Regions from separate parts of the Chryseobacterium sp. NFX27 genome, predicted to be linked through region 3. Evidence: riboswitches for the same ligand, from Rfam matches in the RefSeq annotation. Region 3 holds a riboswitch; each other region holds the start of a gene.
The links. Region 3 has a riboswitch for cobalamin ahead of metE (5-methyltetrahydropteroyltriglutamate--homocysteine S-methyltransferase). Riboswitches for the same ligand answer to the same signal wherever they lie in the genome.
Positions count from the first base shown of each region.

Region 1: another riboswitch for cobalamin. It lies ahead of J4Q03_RS15965 (TonB-dependent receptor plug domain-containing protein); the one in region 3 lies ahead of metE (5-methyltetrahydropteroyltriglutamate--homocysteine S-methyltransferase).
Region 2: another riboswitch for cobalamin. It lies ahead of J4Q03_RS06515 (acyl-CoA thioesterase); the one in region 3 lies ahead of metE (5-methyltetrahydropteroyltriglutamate--homocysteine S-methyltransferase).

Region 1 covers NZ_JAGEKK010000015.1:68,249-74,418, reverse strand. Annotated here, with positions in the region: gene namA (NADPH dehydrogenase NamA) at 1-356, opposite strand, end outside; gene J4Q03_RS15970 (cytidine deaminase) at 456-938, shown strand; cobalamin riboswitch at 1,125-1,299, shown strand; gene J4Q03_RS15965 (TonB-dependent receptor plug domain-containing protein) at 1,332-3,173, shown strand; gene J4Q03_RS15960 (YncE family protein) at 3,187-4,230, shown strand; gene J4Q03_RS15955 (CCA tRNA nucleotidyltransferase) at 4,388-5,809, opposite strand; gene J4Q03_RS15950 (L-threonylcarbamoyladenylate synthase) at 5,977-6,170, opposite strand, start outside.
Region 2 covers NZ_JAGEKK010000004.1:194,329-200,498, forward strand. Annotated here, with positions in the region: gene J4Q03_RS06500 (endonuclease MutS2) at 1-1,153, shown strand, start outside; gene J4Q03_RS06505 (ATP-binding cassette domain-containing protein) at 1,561-2,223, shown strand; gene J4Q03_RS06510 (hypothetical protein) at 2,315-3,112, shown strand; cobalamin riboswitch at 3,164-3,342, shown strand; gene J4Q03_RS06515 (acyl-CoA thioesterase) at 3,457-3,840, shown strand; gene J4Q03_RS06520 (HD domain-containing protein) at 4,000-4,590, opposite strand; gene J4Q03_RS06525 (XAC2610-related protein) at 4,608-5,291, opposite strand; gene J4Q03_RS06530 (PadR family transcriptional regulator) at 5,583-5,912, shown strand; gene J4Q03_RS06535 (PspC domain-containing protein) at 5,924-6,170, shown strand, end outside.
Region 3 covers NZ_JAGEKK010000002.1:286,290-292,459, reverse strand. Annotated here, with positions in the region: gene J4Q03_RS03920 (DUF2306 domain-containing protein) at 1-453, shown strand, start outside; gene J4Q03_RS03915 (Lrp/AsnC family transcriptional regulator) at 772-1,212, opposite strand; gene J4Q03_RS03910 (carboxymuconolactone decarboxylase family protein) at 1,316-1,780, shown strand; gene J4Q03_RS03905 (Lrp/AsnC family transcriptional regulator) at 1,832-2,293, opposite strand; cobalamin riboswitch at 2,448-2,631, shown strand; gene metE (5-methyltetrahydropteroyltriglutamate--homocysteine S-methyltransferase) at 3,031-5,364, shown strand; gene J4Q03_RS03895 (NADP-dependent oxidoreductase) at 5,416-6,170, opposite strand, start outside.

The sequences.
Region 1 (6,170 bases), on a different contig from region 3:
CCTTCTTCAACAGGGATCTGCAGGTTATTCCATGTGGAACCTTTTCTTCCGGCGTGGGCAAGCTGGATCCCAATTTTACTTTCTGAACGGGAATGGACAAAATCGACAATTTTTCTAAGTTCTTCTGCCTGCTCATCATTCCAGATTCCCATACAGTGGTTGGTAATTCTTCCGCGTGGCTCTACTCCCGTAGCTTCAACCATGATAAGGCCTGTACCGCCCTGAGATCTGCTTCCGTAATGGACAAAGTGGAAATCATTAGCCAATCCATTCTCGCATGAATACATACACATGGGAGACATTACCCATCTGTTTTTCAATTCTATATTTCTAAATTTTATTGGTGTATATAACATTTTACTTTTTTGATTTTCAATTTAATGATGAATAAAAAAAACATTGTCGAAGTGATGAAAAAGAAGTAAATTTGGCCCCCTTTTTAGTCTTACTAATATATGAAAAAAGACATACAGATCAGTTACGAGCATTTTAAAAACAGCAGTGAACTGAACGATATAGAAAAAACCTTATTTGAAAGAGCAATACAAGCCCGTGAAAATGCTTATGCGCCCTATTCGAATTTCCTTGTAGGATGTGCCGTCTTACTGGAAAACGGTGAAATTTACTCCGGTAACAACCAGGAGAATGCAGCCTATCCATCGGGACTCTGTGCAGAAAGAACGACTCTTTTCTGGGTAGCAGCCAATTTTCCGGATGTTAAGGTGAAGAAAATCTTTGTCGTGGGAGGTCCTAAGGAATTTCATGAGAAAAATCCTCCGATTCCACCTTGTGGAGCCTGCCGGCAAAGCTTAATAGAATATGAAACGAAACAGAACGAAAACATTATCCTTTATTTTTCAAGCATGAATGATGAAGTGGTAAAGGTGCATTCTATTAAAGATCTGTTGCCGTTCTATTTTGATTCATCGTTTTTGTAAAGGTGTAATTTTGTGAATAGTGAATTTTGCTTCGCAAGTGAATGGTGAATTAAAGTTTTAAGAACCAAGAATCAAGATTTCAAATACCAGACTTTTGTCAATGGTCAATTTTATTTACAAGTGAATTGTTAATATTGACCATTCACAATTGACTTTTTGTCTTTTTGTGCAATAAATTTAAAAAGTTATCTTTGCAAAAATTTTGGTTTCCAGCATTTTGGAAATAATAGGGAATTGGGTGTAACTCCCAAACTGTCCCCGCAACTGTAAATCGCAATAAGATTTCTGTAAAAAACCACTGTTCATACGGGAAGGTACAGAAAGCGAAAGTCAGGAGACCTGCCAGAATTATAACTAAAAACGTTATTACTTTCGGAGGAAAAGTAAAATAGTATGGATATAAAAAGATCTTTATTACTGCTTTGTTCGTCTTATGGCAGCTTTCTCTTCGGACAGGAGAAAGCGGTTGACACCATTTATATTTTCGACAGCCAGATGAGCAAGGTGAAACTTTTTCATCCGGTACGCACGCTCACTCCAAAAGATCTCGAAAAAAATTCAGCCAATCTTTCTGAAATTTTACGCTTTCAGTCTTCTATTTATGTGAAAGAAAATGGACGTGGGGCTGTTTCTTCGCCTTCATTCAGGGGAACAACAGCTCAGCAGACTGCTTTTGTATGGAACGGGATCAACATAAATTCCAGCTTTTTAGGCCAGGGAGATGTGAATAATATTCCACTTTTCGGATATGATCAGATTGATATAAAAGCTGGCGGAGGAAGTGTTGTTTATGGCAGTGGAGCTGTTGGAGGAAGTATTCATTTAAATAATATCCTGGATTTCAACAGGGGTTTCAAGGCTTCTGTTTATTCGGAGGCGGGCTCTTTTGATACGTATAATAATTTTCTGCAGGCTTCTTTCAGCAATGATAAATTAAGTGTTAAGGTTTCGGGAAGCTATTTCACAAGCCAAAATGATTATAAGGTCCCTGAATTTATCGTAGGAAGTACTGGATTTCACAATATTAACGGAAAATACTATAACACTTCGGTCAACATCGGAGCTTCTTATAAAATTGCTGATCACCAGACCATTTCATGGCAGAATCAAATGTTTGATGCATCACAGCATTATCCTGTTTTTGAACAAAATGGCACTAAAACAAAATATAATGCACAGACTTTAAGAAGCTTAATTGCATGGGATATCAATAAAAGTACTCTTTCGAACAGCTTAAAAGCAGCTTATACGGAAGATAATTTCCAGTATTTTTCAGGTCTTAACCAACCTAAAGCAAGTGGCGCAGAGGGAAAGAACTACATTTTCAAAAATGATTTCAACTATTTCATCACTCCAAAGATCAACATTAATGCGATTGGGGAATTCCAGGTGAATAAGGGTGAAGGTTATCAATCCGGAATTGGCAGCATCAGCAGAAATGTAGGTTCTTTATCCGGCTTAATCAGGTATTTTGCCACTAAGGAGCTTCGTTTTGAAGCCGGGATCAAGAAGGATTTTGTGGAGGATATTTCTTCTCCCCTTCTGTATTCGTTTTCGGGAAAATGGGATGCTTTACAATGGTATCGTATGGGAGTCAATTTTTCAAGAAATTTCAGATATCCTTCTTTTAATGATCTTTACTGGCAGCCGGGAGGAAATCTGGACCTGCTTCCTGAAACATCCACGAATATTGATATGAACCACGAGTTCAGCCTGGGAGATTTTAAAATAACATTAAGTCCTTATTACATGGACATCAAAAATCTCATCAACTGGCTTCCTACTCCCTATGGATACTGGGCTCCTGTGAATACATACAGGGTTGAATCTTACGGATTGGAATCACAGGTTCAGTGGAATAAGAAATTCGGAAATCATGCTCTGAAGCTGGATGCAGGGTACACTTATTCAAAATCTGTCAACAAGAATACTCAAATGCAGATGATGTATGTTCCGATACATAAAGCTGTCGGAAATATAGAGTATGGCTATTCATTCCTTAAGCTATACGCACAGGGGCTTTTCAATGGTCTTACCTATACGACTACGAACGAGCAAAGGTCTACAGCTATTGATCCTTATTTTATTTTAAATACCGGAATTTCTGCCGCACTTTTCAAGCGATACACTTTAGGATTTAAAGTGAACAATGTCACCAATACGGTTTATCAGACGGTGTCTCTGTATCCGATGCCTAAGAGAAATTACAGTATGTATGCAACTATTAATTTTTAAACTTAAAAATATTATGAAACTGAACAAAATTCTACCTCTTCTTTTTGCTTTTACACTTCTTTTGGGCATCGTGTCCTGTAGCAGTGATAATGATGATGAGCAGGAAACATTCTATGGCAACGGTTTTTTAATCGCTAATGAAGGTACTTTCGGAAAACCTGAAGGTGACGTAACGTTTGTAAGTGCAGACCTGAACCTTAAACAGGATAATGTTTTTTCCCTTAATAACGGAGGAGCAAAATTAGGTGACGTTTTACAGATGGTTGCTTTCAATGGTGAAAATGCTTATCTGCTATTGAATAACTCTAATAAGATCCAGATTGCAAACCGCTATAATTTTAAAGCGAATGGCGAAATTACCGCTGAACTTAATGCTCCGCGATATATGGCTTTTGCCAACAACAATATTTATGTAACGAATGATAAATATTTAGGTGCCAAGTATGTAAGCATCTACAAAGCTTCAGACCGTTCTTTCATCAAAAAAATTACTTTCACCGATGCTGCTGAAAGAATTGTAGAAGCGGGAAACAATATCTTTGTACAGAATGCTTCATTTGGTTTTGGAAATAAGATTACTTACATCAATACTTCTACCAACGATGTTCAGTCTACGATCACGTTGCCGGCAGGAAACATCAATAAGATTATTTCCAGCAACCAAAATGTATATGCTATTGCTGCAGGAACTGCTGATTCTTATATTTACCAGATCTCAAGCACGGGAAGCATTACAAAGACCACTACTTTAACAGGTATTGCCAATGCTACGAACCTTGAAATTGCCAATGGTAAGTTTTATTTCACTTCCGGAAAGGATGTGTACAAGATGGATATGAGTGCTGCAACAGCACCTACATCACCGCTGTTTACTGTAGCCAACAGTGTTGATGCGTATTCTGCTTTATATGGATTCAGTGTAATCAATGACAAAATTTTCACTTCTGATTCCAATGGGTTTACCCAAGCCAGCAAAATTGTAGTTTACAATACTTCAGGCGCTATTATCAGGTCATTTACTACAGGTATAGGCTCAAATTCAGTTTATGCAAACTAAGACATTAATACTTCGGTATTATCTATAAATTTTATTTTTTTTCATCATTTGTGTTTTTTTTCAGGCCGCTTCTCCGAAGCGGCCTGATTTTGTTTTCAATGATTAAAAAGGCTACGGCGGGACAAAGTCCCGCCGAAGCTTTTTATATATTCTAAGTTTAATTATACTTCAATCCCAATTTCTCAGCTTCAGCAATAACAAACTTTTCAGCTTCTTCCTTGTCATTGGGGATCTCGCCTTCAAGGATGGCTTCTTTTACTTTTTCTTTAAGGATTCCGATCTCTTTTCCCGGTTTCAGATCAAACATCTGCATGATTTCTTCTCCTGTGATTGGTGGCTGGAAATTACGCACCTGATCTTTTTCTTCCACTTCTTTGATCTTCACCGCTACATATTCGAAGTTTTTCTTGAATCTGTCCTGCTTTTTAGAATTTTTGGTTGTAATATCCGCTTTACACAGGGTAAACAGATCTTCCAGATCTTCCCCGGCATCAAATAAAAGTCTCCTTAATGCAGAGTCTGAAGCATCATCGGTAATAAGGGCAATAGGACGTGACGAAAGCTTCACCATTTTCTGAACATATTTCATATCACTTCCCAACGGCTGTTTCAATCTATGGAAAAGGGTCTTTACCATTTTTGAGCCTAAAAACTCATGCCCATGGAAAGTCCATCCTGTTCCTTCTACGAATTTTTTGGTTGGCGCTTTACCGACATCATGCAACAATGCGGACCAGCGTAACCAAAGGTTATCCGTATGCTCTGAAATATTGTCTACAACCTCCAGCGTGTGGTAGAAATTATCTTTATGAGTCTGCCCTTCCACTTCTTCCACTCCTTTCAGCTCGATCAGCTCAGGAATGATCAGTTTCAAAAGTCCTGTCTCTTCCATTAATCCCAATCCTACAGATGGTTTTTTGGACATCATGATCTTGTTGAACTCAACCATGATCCTTTCCATAGAAACGATCTTGATCCTTTCTGCCTCTTGTTTTATAGCATTCAGTGATTTTTCTTCAATAATAAAATTTAATGTTGAAGCAAAACGAACGGCTCTCATCATCCTCAACGGATCATCAGAATAGGTTTGAGCAGGTTCCAAAGGGGTTCTTAGAATTCCTTTTTCCAGATCTTCAACGCCATTGAAAGGGTCTATCAGTTCTCCGAAATTAGCTTTATTTAAAGAAATTGCCATAGCGTTGATGGTGAAATCTCTTCTTTTTTGGTCGTCTTCCAGTGTTCCGCCCTCTACTTCCGGCTTCCGGCTGTTCTCAGTATAGCTTTCTTTTCTGGCCCCTACAAATTCCAGCTCAAGATCTTTATATTTAATCATGGCTGTTCCGTACGTTTTGAAGACAGAAACTTTTAATTTGGGATCAATATCATTCGCAACAGTCTGTGCCAGCTCAATACCGCTTTGCTCTGTCACAAAATCGATATCAGTAGATGCTGTCCTTTTCATCAGAAGATCGCGGACATAACCGCCGACAATGTATACCGACTGATTGTTCTTTTCCGCAGCATCAGCAATGATCTTGAACAGTTTTAAATTTTTATTTTGGGTAAGATTAATTTTCATCATTAAATAAGTCGTCTTTTCTAGCTATATATTCTCCATTAATCATGCAGATCAGGAAACTTCTCCGGCATTTTTAATATTGAAGACTGCAAAGATAGAAATTAAAAAAAAGAAATCCTGCCGATATATATTGACAAGATTTAAATTGAAAGAATTATTACATGATTTTATTCACGAAGAACCTTAATCCTGTTATCATTCCATATTTTTATCACTGAAGAACCTGAATATTTCGAAACCTTTTCCCTGTCTTCCTCCACTGCATAATCTACCAGTTTAATGATTTCCGGTGAAATATCCGAAAACTTTAAGGGACTTTTATCACCACTAAAATTGGCAGAAGTGGAAACAAGAGGTTTAT
Region 2 (6,170 bases), on a different contig from region 3:
CAACAGGATTATCTGTATTTCGGGACCTAATGCAGGAGGAAAATCCATCACCCTAAAAACCGTTGGGTTGCTTCAGCTGATGATCCAGAGCGGAATTCTGGTTCCGGTACATCCAAGGTCTGAAATGTTCTTCTTCGAAAAGATTATGACGGATATTGGTGACAATCAGTCGATAGAAAATCATTTGTCAACCTACTCGTCAAGACTTAAAAAAATGTCCGGGATCATCCGTGAAGCTGATGCCAACACACTTTTGCTAATTGATGAATTCGGAACCGGATCGGATCCTGAACTTGGGGGTGCCCTTGCGGAAAGCTTCATGGAGTATTTCTATGACAAAAAGAGTTTCGCCATCATTACCACGCACTATACGAATATCAAACTGGTGATAGAACAGCTTCCGAATGCTGAAAATGCAGCGATGCTTTTTGATGAGGAGACACTGGAACCGATGTATAAGCTGGAAGTAGGACAGGCAGGCAGCTCATTTACTTTTGAAGTAGCTGAGAAGAACAGAATTCCGAGATTTATCATTCATGCCGCCAAAAAGAAGGTGGAACATGATATTGTCAATCTTGATAAGACGATCGTAAAACTTCAGCAGGAAAAATTTGAGGTTGAAAAACTGAAAACCGATCTTGCCGAAAGGAAGGAATCTGTGGAAGACAAACGCGACAACCTTCAGAAGCTGAACGAGCAGCTGCAGCAAAAGCTTTTCAGCTTCCAAAAACTATATGAAGAAGAACACCGAAAGCTTCAGTTTGGAAATAAGATTGAAACGTTTATCGACAGCTACGTAAAGGGCAAATCGAGAAAAGACGTTGTAAAGGACTTTGTGAAACTGCTGGAACAGGAAAAATTCAGAAAAATAGGCGCTGATAAAGATGAATCGAAACGTCTTCAGGTTGTTAAAAGAAAGATCACACAACAGCTTAAAAAGGAAGATGTAATCGAGAAGATTGCTGAAACCAATGAAAAGCTGGAAGAAAAACGTAAAACCGACCGTGCCGTCTGGATGAAAGAAGGTCAGCGTGTCCGTATTCCGGGAAGTACCAGTGTTGGAACCATTGAGAAAATTTCCAAGAATAAAGTGATCGTGAACTACGGGACTTTTAAAACGACAATTAATGCAGATGAGCTGGAAAGGATCTGATGATTTGTAAATTTACAGCTTAAAACTTATAAAAATAGCGCTGATTTTTTCAGCGTTATTTTTTTTAACAATAAACAGCTGTGATATATTTAAACATAAAATATGCAGATGAATTTTTATTATTTTTGAATTATGATTAAAAGCCTTACGGTACTTTGGATTTTTTATAGAAAATTAATAATTCCTGCCGTCTTATTTTCTTTTTTGGCCTTATTTTTAAGTCAATTCAATATTGAAAATTTTGGTCTGTGCTTTTTTCTGATCTTTCCTCTCCTCCACTTCTATATTTATGATATAAGGCTTAAAGATGAATACTTTTTTTATGCCAACTTTGGATTTTCAAAATGGTTTTTGTGGGGAATCACTTTATCATTAAGTTTAATTATTAAAATTGCTGCCAAATTCCTATGAGCAGGCTGCACATTGACAGTGTCACCAAATCTTTTGGTGGAAGAAAAATCCTGCAGGACATTTATTTGAGCTGTGAAACCGGAAAAACCACAGGTATTCTCGGCCCGTCAGGCAGTGGAAAATCGACCCTATTAGAAATCATCTTTGGAACAATTAAAGGCGATACACAGTTTGTCAAACTTAATGACACCATTCTTAAAAACCAGTCCGACAGGAAAAATAAAATCGCCTATCTGCCACAGCGATCCTCTTTTCTTCCGAAAGAATGCAAAATCAGAAAGCTTATTCCTTTATTCTGTACCAGGGAAAACACAGAAAAGCTTTACGACCTAAAAATGATACAGCCTTTTTTAAATAAAACCTCAAGAAACCTTTCAGGCGGTGAGAAAAAAATTGTTGAAACATTGATCATCACCTATTCTGATTCAGAGTTCGTGATACTGGATGAGCCTTTCAGCGGAGTTTTCCCAAAAGCCGTGGACGAAATGGAAATAATTATTAAAAGCCAGACACCAAACAAAGGAATCATCATCTCCGATCATAATTATATGAGCATTCTAAATATGGCTGATGATACTTATCTTCTCTCGGACACTTATCTGAGAAAGGTAAAAGATCTTAAAGAACTGCAACAATTTAATTATCTTCCTAAAAATTAAGAATTTTATCATTTTAATTAAATACCATTATATTTTATTAAACAAAAAAACATTTAATTTATATATTTGAGGGATCAAAAAATTTCATCAAATGATTTCCATCAACAAAGCATTGTACCTCTCCGCTTTCAGTCTTTTTTCCGTAGCATTTGTCAAAGGACAGAATAAAGTTCCTTTTGGTGTTGTAAAAGCTGAAGAAGGCTATGCCAACGTACGTGTCCACAAGGATGACTACAGAAAAATTGTAGATAAGATCCGGATGCGTAAAGGTGATGTATTTGTTTATGTAAAACCTGCTCCGGGAGAAACGGAATGGGTATGGATAAAATATCCTGAAAAGCAGGATGATGAAAAACCTTTTGTGAGATATGAGAATCTTGAGAAGGAAGGAATGGTCAACAAGGAGCGTATTGCCTTTATAGACCAGCTTCCTCAGTTTACTCCTTCTAAATCCAAGAACGGAAAATCACTGATCTTCACAGACAACAGTAATCCGAAAATACCTACTTCACAGAGAACCAAGGTAGTTATTGATGTTTATCCATCCAATGCCGGTTATAGAAAGCAGGAAAAAGATGCTGATGGAAAGATCCTTACGATTGATAAAGTAAAGCCCTGGGGGATCAAAAACGGGCTTCCGGAAGGGATGACGGAGATTAAATCCATCAGAGTTCAGCAGCCGGGAAGAGGCTCAGTATTTGTAAGGGAAGCTATTAAAAATATGTTCCAGCCTACCATGGATTTCAATAATGTTGGAGTAACGGCTCTTGACAAAGATCATATTTATCTTTATATGATCAACGGCTCGGGTGAGAACAGATATGTCACGCTTTGGACCATCAAGGAAGGACGCGTGATGAGCCAGATTATCTACAATAGTCCGGAATAATTGTCATTTTTCACTTTAATATTCTTATTTTTGCACTGAAAAAGTTAACGCTAATTCATCACAGAAACTGGTTCTGCTTAACGCAGATTAAAAGGGAACCGTGTGAAAATCACGGACTGTCGCGCAACTGTAAGTAACTGAAATCTTTATCAAGGATCCACTGTGCAGGGCACGGGAAGGAGATAAAAGATGTTACAAGTCAGGAGACCTGCCTATTTCTTTAAACAAGAAACTTTCGCGATTTGAAGTTATTGATCTGATGGACTGCTTCAGGAATTCCTATAATTCCTGTCACTGTTCTGTTATTTTGATCTATTTCATTTCGCATTAATTAATAATGAAATATGACTACAGAAGAAAGAATTGCAGCATCCGAAACCAGCATTTTTAAAGCGGTTTTCCCCAACACTACCAATCATTACGATACTCTTTTCGGAGGTACTGCCATGCAGCTGATGGATGAAGTAGCTTTTATCACGGCAACCCGTTTTGCAAGAAAAAGAGTGGTAACCGTGAGCAGCGATAAAATTGATTTTAAAAAGCCTATTCCCGCAGGAACTATTGTAGAACTGATCGGAAAGGTATCCTATGTCGGAAAAACAAGTATGAAAGTGAATGTAGAAATCTATACAGAGCAGATGTACTCTTATGAAAGAGAAAGAGCCATTGTAGGTGATTTTACTTTTGTGGCTATTGATGAGTTTAAAAAACCGATCAGAATAATGTAAATAAATAGTTTCGGGCGGCCTTTGGCCGCCCGAAACTATTTATAAGGTATAAATACAATTGTATTTATAAAAATTGTATTGCATTGATAAGTTAAAGGCCTTTATTTATCTTAAAAAAGAACGGCAATTTAAAAATCTCAGTTTTGCTTTGAGATAAATCTACCGGACAACTTTTTCAGTATCCAAACTTCGGATCAGTAATGCCTCAAAAGCCTCTCCCATCTCATCTGATGCCCTTCTAATAGCATTTTCCAGCATATTTCTGATCTGCTTTTCAGTAACACCTGCTTCCGTCCAGCTTTTTCCTGAAGTGTGAGAATTTAAGATAAACGGCATGATACGGTCAATGGAACAGGCAAAAATAGCGTCCGGTGTTTTTTCTTCCTCAAATTCAAGCCATAATTCAAAAAACTCGGTCTGTAAAGGTTCATCCAGGATTCCGAAGATTTTCTGCGCTGAAATTTTTTCCCTTTCAAATTTCCCTACCATCGCTTTTTCATCAAAAAGAAAAGTATCTCCTGCTTCTATCTCCACTAAATCATGAATAGAAAGCATTCTTATAACTCTTAAAAGATCAATATCTGCACGGTTTTTAGCATATGGATAAAGAATCTGCGCCAAAATAATGATCTGCCATGAATGTTCGGCTGTGTTTTCCCTTCTTGAATCATCGGCATTATAATTTCTTCTCTGTACGTTTTTCAGGGCATCAACTGCCAGGATAAAATCGATCTCCTTCTGTATTCTCATTTCTATTTATTATACTATTAATATTCGGTTGATTTTTTAACCACCCACTTGTTATTAATCTTTTCTCTTATGGTTACTTTTGGAGGTTCTTCACTGAAATCTCCAATTTTTTCGTAAACCAGATCTAATCCTTTATTGGGAATCACCTGATATTCGTAGGTGTAATGTAAGGAAGCCCCAGATCTGGCATAAGTGGTCAATCGTTTCCGCTTGGGATCTACATCAAACATTCCCTGGTAGGAACTGGCAATTTCAGTAAGTTCTTTACTCAGGACGAATTGTTTCTTCGTGGAATTAAAAACATACACATCAAAGGAAGCGCTGCCATAGTTTCCGCCACTACCGTTTCTTATGCCTACATCTTCTGTCCCGTCAAAATTAAAATCTCCAAAAACCAGAGGATCATCGTGGACCATTTCGTGAGTTAGTGTTACTATACCAGTGTTGGACGGCTTTATTCCTTCTTTAAAATACATGATAAAATCTCCGGAAGCAAGAGTCTGCAGCTTCTCTCCACTTTTACTGAACAGTATGATAGCAGCTTTATTCCTACAGGCATCAGTCTGACATTCTTCAACGGTAACCTCTGCATTATACTTCTTGGATGCATCTTCAATGGCAAAACGATATTGCCCGAAGCACACAGGCCCGAGCAACAGCAGCGTATATAAAGACCGGTAAAAAAGAGATGTATTTATCATTTGGTGTACATTAATTGAAATCCGTACAATTGAAAACAAAAATACGAATCATCAGTCACAATTTGTTATTTTTTCGGTTGATTTTAAATTTATTCTCAATTATATAAATTTCAACTTAAAATTTATTAATCTGAAAATCAATACTTTAAACTATTTATTTAAAAAATTTCACTACTTTGTATTGCATATTACCATTTTAATTACATATCTTTGTAATGTAAAATCGGAATAGGTTCATCTAGCTAGGAACATTATTCTGAAACTATAACTAATTAACAAAACTTATTAAAGATGAATACTGAAAATACCAAAGCGCAAATGCGCAAAGGAATTCTGGAATTCTGTATTTTAAGTCTCATCAACCATCGTGAAATGTATGTTTCCGACCTTATCGATGAACTTAAAAAAGGAAAACTGGATGTAGTGGAAGGAACCCTCTATCCTCTCCTTACAAGACTGAAAAACGGCGAGTTCCTTTCCTACAGATGGGAAGAATCTACAGGAGGACCACCAAGAAAATATTACCAGATTACAGAAAAAGGAAAGCTTTTCTTGGATGAACTTCAAAATACCTGGGCAGAGCTGACAGCGTCAGTAAACCAAATTACTCAAAAAATTTAAAAAACAAAGCTATGAACAAGACACTCTCAATAGGACTCGCAGGTTTTTCTTTCACTATAGAAGAACACGCATATATAAAGCTCAGCGATTACCTGAATGCACTGAGAAGCTCATTGGATGCTTCAGAGGAGGAGGAGGTAATGCATGATATAGAAATAAGAATGGTAGAAATCTTCAGAGATTCTTTAGGAAAACGTGAAGTTGTAAATGATTCTGATGTAGAAAGAGTAATTGCACAGATCGGAACCCCTGAAAAGA
Region 3 (6,170 bases):
CTCACTCAGTTTTCAAACCGTTTTTTAAGTGAAAACAAAGCACTTCACAGATGGATAGGGAAAATTTATGTTTACAATATTCTGACCATCAATGTTCCGGCGTGTTTTGTCTTGGGATTATTTTCAAATGGCGGAGTCATCGGAATTACAGGATTTATGCTTCAGGATGTTCTGTGGGCTTATTTTACGACTGCTGCCGTTCTCTTTATTAAAAAGGGAAATATTGCAGAGCACAAAAAATGGATGATCCTAAGTTATGCAGTTACTACCACCGCTATCACTTTCAGGATCATAAAAAATCTGTTCTATCAGGAAAGCCGGCATGACTATGAGCTGTTTTACGGACTGAATGTCTGGGTTTCCCTGATTTTCAATCTTGCGGCAGCCTATTTTATTATCAGAAGTCAAACATTACCGCTCAAACCTTACGTTCATGATCAAAATAATAAATGAAATAAACAGCAACAATGCATAGGACACAACGAAGATCAAGCCATTCAAGACTGTTCTGTGTTGAGATTTTGCTGTCCACCGGTTAAAAAACCGCATCATCAGATAAGATAATCCAGCCAGGATCAGTAAAGTAAAAATAAAAAAAACAAAGCCCGAATCCATAGATATTAATTTATACCAAAACTATTATTTTAAAATTTAAAAACATCATAAGATCTCTAAATTAAACTCAGGATCAGAATATTTCCGAATAAAGCCTACAATAAAATATGAAAAAATTAGTATTTACACTTTCATTGGCTCTTTCTGCAATGGTTTTTAGGACAGAAAATGGTTCGCTTTTATTTCAGACAGCTGAACCGATGTAGAAGGAATTCCAAATTTTATCAGCCTGTCAATAATATTTTCGAGGTGGGAACTGTCTTTTAAAACACACTCAGCAATGAGGCAGTATTCACCTGTGATCCTTTTACAGCTGATGATCTCCGGAAACATTTTCAGGTGATCGATAAATATTTTAAACTCATCATTTTTAAACTTCAGATGAATAATAACTTTCAGGCTGTATCCGAGAAGGCCATAATCAATATCTACTGTAAAACTTTTGATAACACCGGTGTCGGTAAGGTTCTGCACCCTCTCTTTTGTGGCAGACTGAGAAAGGGAAATTTTGCGGCCTATTTCGGCATAACTCAACCTGGAATTTTCAGTCAGCAACTTCAAAATTTTATGATCAAATTCGTCTAAAACTATTTTCATTGTATTTCTTATTTAAATCCGTAGAAACAATCAAAATTATAAAATTTTACCCTTAAATTCATTTTAAATTTATACACAATACACAGAAATTTGTCATAAAAAAATGACAACAATCGAATTTTCAGACCATGGAAGTACACCATTTGAAAAACTTATCGGCCACAACCCAGAAATATTACACCACTGGAACAGACTTGAAGAGACTTTCTTTAAAAATACAAGTTTAGACCCTGACCTGCTGGAACAGGTTCGAAGAACACTTGCATTTGGCAATGGCTGTGAATACTGTATGGTAAAAGGCGGAAGACCCGATTTCAACCAGTCAGATCTTAAAATTTCTGTGGCGGTAAGCTTCGCAGAGCTGTTCTATAAAGATCACCGTTCCATACTCAAAAATCATTTCAGCATGTTGAGAGAATTCTTTTCCGAAAAAGAAATTTCGGAGCTCTGCACGTTTATCAGTTTTATCAGCGCTTCCCAGAAATTGGGAAAAATATTTAATCTGACAGAAGAATATCAAAAAAATGCAGTGGTGGAAATGGAACAATTGAATTTATATAAAGATTGAAAAATTGAATGATTTAAAATCAGCATTCGTTTTCGGGTGCTGATTTTGTTTTTAAATACTTACCCCATGAATATTTTTAACCTCGGCCATCACAAAAGTACTATGTGCACTTCCGATGGAGTCTAATGAACCCAGCTTATTGAATACAAAATCCTGGTAATGTTTCATGTCTCTTACCTGAACTTTAAGGAGAAAATCGAAATCTCCTGAAATATTATAGCATTCGGCAATTTCATCAATCTGTAGAATATCTTCCACAAACTGATTTCCTACGGAACGGTCATGAATTTTAAGTTTAATCTGGCAAAAAACAGTAAATCCCCGGTTCAGTTTTTCTGCTTCAAGAACCGCTGCATAATGCTTGATATATCCCTCCTGCTCCAGTCTTTTCATCCGTTCAAAAACAGGTGAAGGAGAAAGATTTACTTCTTTTGCAATCTCTTTTACAGTCAGTTTAGCATTCTTTTGCAGGATCCTGAGCAATTGAAGATCCCTATCGTCAAGTCTTTCCACAGAATAATATTCTTTTTGAGGTTATGTTTTTCAAATTTACAGAATTTTCAACTTCAAAACCGGTATTAAACCAAATTATATTCTGAATTTATAATGCCAAGCCAATCAATTCACTTTAATCAATACCTTTGATACAGATTTTGTTCTTTAACATCCTTCATCAAACAGAAGAGGTTTTACATAACGTAGATTAATAGGGAATCGTGTGAGAATCACGAGCTGTCGCGCAACTGTAAGTAACACATCAAAAGTTTTTATCAGGGAATATCCACTGCAACAGCGGGAAGGATGATAAAACCGTTACAAGCCAGGAGACCTGCCTGTTCTGAATTGACAATGCTTTCGCGGACTGAAGCTTTTAAGTCATACAGATGATACTTTGAACGTATTGGGTTTAAAATTTAAATTGATTTGATTTTAAACGCAAAGATTTTTTTATGATGACTTCTTATTTTAAGGAGCAAAGAACTGCAACTTTGTCACTGATGAAGCTTATGGGTAAAACTTCCGCTTCAGCAATTCAATGTATTGATTAAGTCTTTGTCCTCTTAGAATATAAAGTATGTTGAAGTAAAACTTTGCGTCAAAAAATAAATATTTAAGCCAACTCTCTTATTTGAAGAAAAATTACGTCCTAATTGTATCTCTTCTATTTCTAAAAATCACTTTCTTCGGCGGCATTGTGAAGCATCTCTAAGAACTTTACATTATTATTTAATTAAAAGTTAAAAAGAAAAATGCAAACACACCTACTTGGCTATCCGCGTATTGGTAGCAACAGAGAACTCAAAAAAGCCTGCGAACAGTATTGGTCAGGCAAAGCAACACTAAATGAACTCCTGGCAACCGGGAAAAACATCAGCCTTCAAAACTGGAAAATTCAGCAGGAAGCAGGAATCGATCTTATTCCCTGCAACGATTTTTCTTATTATGATCAGGTTCTGGATATGACTCTGACTGTCGGGGCCATTCCGGAGCGCTACAAAGAGATTGCTTCAAGAGCCTCCGGTTCCGAACTTGATCTGTATTTTGCAATGGCAAGAGGCTATCAGAAAGACGGTCTCGACATTACCGCCATGGAAATGACAAAATGGTTTGACACCAATTACCATTACATTGTTCCTGAATTTCAGAAGAACCAACAGTTCGGATTATTCTCCAAAAAGATCATCAGTGAATTCATCAGTGCAAAAGAAGCCGGAATAAATGCCAAGCCTGTGATCTTAGGTCCTCTTACCTATCTTCTTCTTGGAAAAGAAAAAGAAGAAGGTTTTGACAAGCTCGATCTGATAGAAAACCTGCTTCCGGTATACATTGAGATTTTAAAAGAGCTGGAAAACCACGGAGCCACCTGGATTCAGTTTGACGAACCGTTTTTAGGCCTGGATCTCACCGGAAAAGCAAAAGAAATCTACCAGTCTGCTTATGCTGAAATCAGAAAACAGTTCCCGGATCTTATCTTTATTCTTGCTACTTATTTTGAAGGTTTAAAAGACAATCTTTCATTGGCGGCTTCACTTCCTGCGGATGTTCTGCATATTGATCTTGTACGCTGTCCTGAACAGCTGGATGAGGTTTTAAATACCATTCCACAAACTTTAAGCTTATCCTTAGGTATTGTAGACGGAAGAAACATCTGGAAAAATGATTTTGAAAGATCTTTAAGCTTCATCGAAAAAGCAGTACATGCAATTGGTTCAGAAAGAGTTTTTATAGCCCCTTCCTGTTCACTCCTCCACTCACCTTTTGACTTGGATCTTGAGACCAATGAAAAGACATTATCTCCTGAAATTAAGCAGTGGATGGCTTTTGCCAAACAAAAAGTTGATGAAGTTGTTGCCTTGAAAAAGCTGGCATCCGGAAAAGCAGATTATCAGGCTTTACAGCAGTATGCCGAAAATAAAAAAGCAATTGACACCCGCAAAATCTCAGCGTTGATCCATAACCAGGAAGTAAAAGACCGCGTAGATGTAACAACTGTAGATGATGCCAGGAGAAACAGTCCATTCAGCATAAGGAAAGAGGAACAGCAAAAAGTTTTGCAGCTTCCTCTCTTTCCAACAACAACTATCGGCTCTTTTCCTCAAACTAAGGAAGTAAGAGCATGGAGATCAAAATTTAAAAAAGGTGAACTGACTGCCGGGCAATATGATGATCTTCTTAAGAAAGAGACAGAAAGAACGATCCGCTGGCAGGAAGAAATCGGCATTGATGTTTTAGTTCACGGAGAATTTGAGCGTAATGATATGGTGGAATATTTCGGGGAACAGCTTTCAGGGTTTGCTTTTACCCAAAACGGATGGGTGCAGAGCTACGGAAGCCGCTGTGTAAAGCCTCCGGTGATCTATGGTGATGTGCACCGACCGCAGCCGATGACTGTTTACTGGTCCCAATATGCTCAGTCTTTAACTCAAAAATGGGTAAAAGGAATGCTTACAGGTCCTGTGACGATTCTTCAATGGTCTTTCGTGCGTGACGACCAGCCCCGTTCTTTGACTTGTAAACAGATTGCACTGGCCATTCGTGATGAGGTAAATGATTTGGAAAAAGCAGGAATCAGAATTATTCAGATTGATGAGCCGGCGATTCGAGAAGGCCTTCCGCTGAGAACATCTGACTGGCAAAATTATCTGAAATGGGCGGTTGAGGCCTTTAGAATTTCAGCAAGCGGTGTTGAAGATGCAACGCAGATCCATACGCATATGTGTTATTCTGAATTCAATGACATCATCCAGAATATTGCCGATATGGACGCCGATGTAATTACGATAGAATGTTCCAGAAGCCAGATGGAACTGCTGAATGCTTTTGCAGATTTCAAATATCCGAATGAGATAGGTCCGGGCGTTTACGATATTCATTCGCCGAGAGTTCCGTCAAAAGAAGAAATGGTTGAATTGCTGAAAAAAGCACAAGCTGTTATTCCCGCTCAGCAGCTTTGGGTAAACCCTGACTGTGGATTGAAAACCCGCCATTGGGATGAAACTGAAAAGGCATTGATTGCGATGGTAGAAGCAGCAAAAGAAGCAGCAAAAGCTTTTGATAAAGAAGAGAATTTAGCTAATCAATAGTATTGGGGCAGGAGTTTCTAAGCTCCTGCTTTTTTTGTTTTGGTCAAATATTTATAGCATTTTTATCACTACTTTTCCTTTTGCATGGCCACTTTCTACATATTTCACCGCTTCATTAGTGTTTCCGAATGAAAAAACTTTGTCGATAACAGGTTTTATCTCTCCGGTTTCTATCAGCTTTGTAATTTCTGCTAACTGCTTTCCGTCAGCTTTCATGAAAAGAAAGGAGTAATTACTATTTTGCTTATCCGCGATTCTTCTGACTTTACGGCTCAACAATTTTGCAGCCAATTTTACGTACCAGGGCATATTAAATTCATTGGCAAATAAAGGAGTTGGCGGACCGGAAATTGAAATAATTTTCCCCTCTGGCTTCAGGATATTGAATGATTTTTCCAGAGTTTTACTGTCCTGACTGTTCAGTACAACATCATAATCAGTCAGAATATCTTCAAAATTCTGTGTTTTATAATCGATCAGCACGTCTGCGCCAAGGTTCTTTAGGAGTTCAAAAATTTTTTCACTGGCCGTAGTAGCAACCGTTGCCCCTAAATACTTTGCCAGCTGTATAGCAAAAGTTCCGACACCACCGGAGCCGGCCTGAATAAAAACTTTCTGCCCGGACTGAACATTAGATTTTTCAACCAAAGCCTGCCAGGCCGTTAAACCCACCAACGGAATTGATGCTGCTTCTTCCATCGTCAGATTTTTAGGTTTTAAAGCAATATCTTTTTCATTAACAGAAATAAATTCCGCGAAAGTCCCAATATGAAAATCTGCTGCCCTTGCATAAATCTTATCCCCTG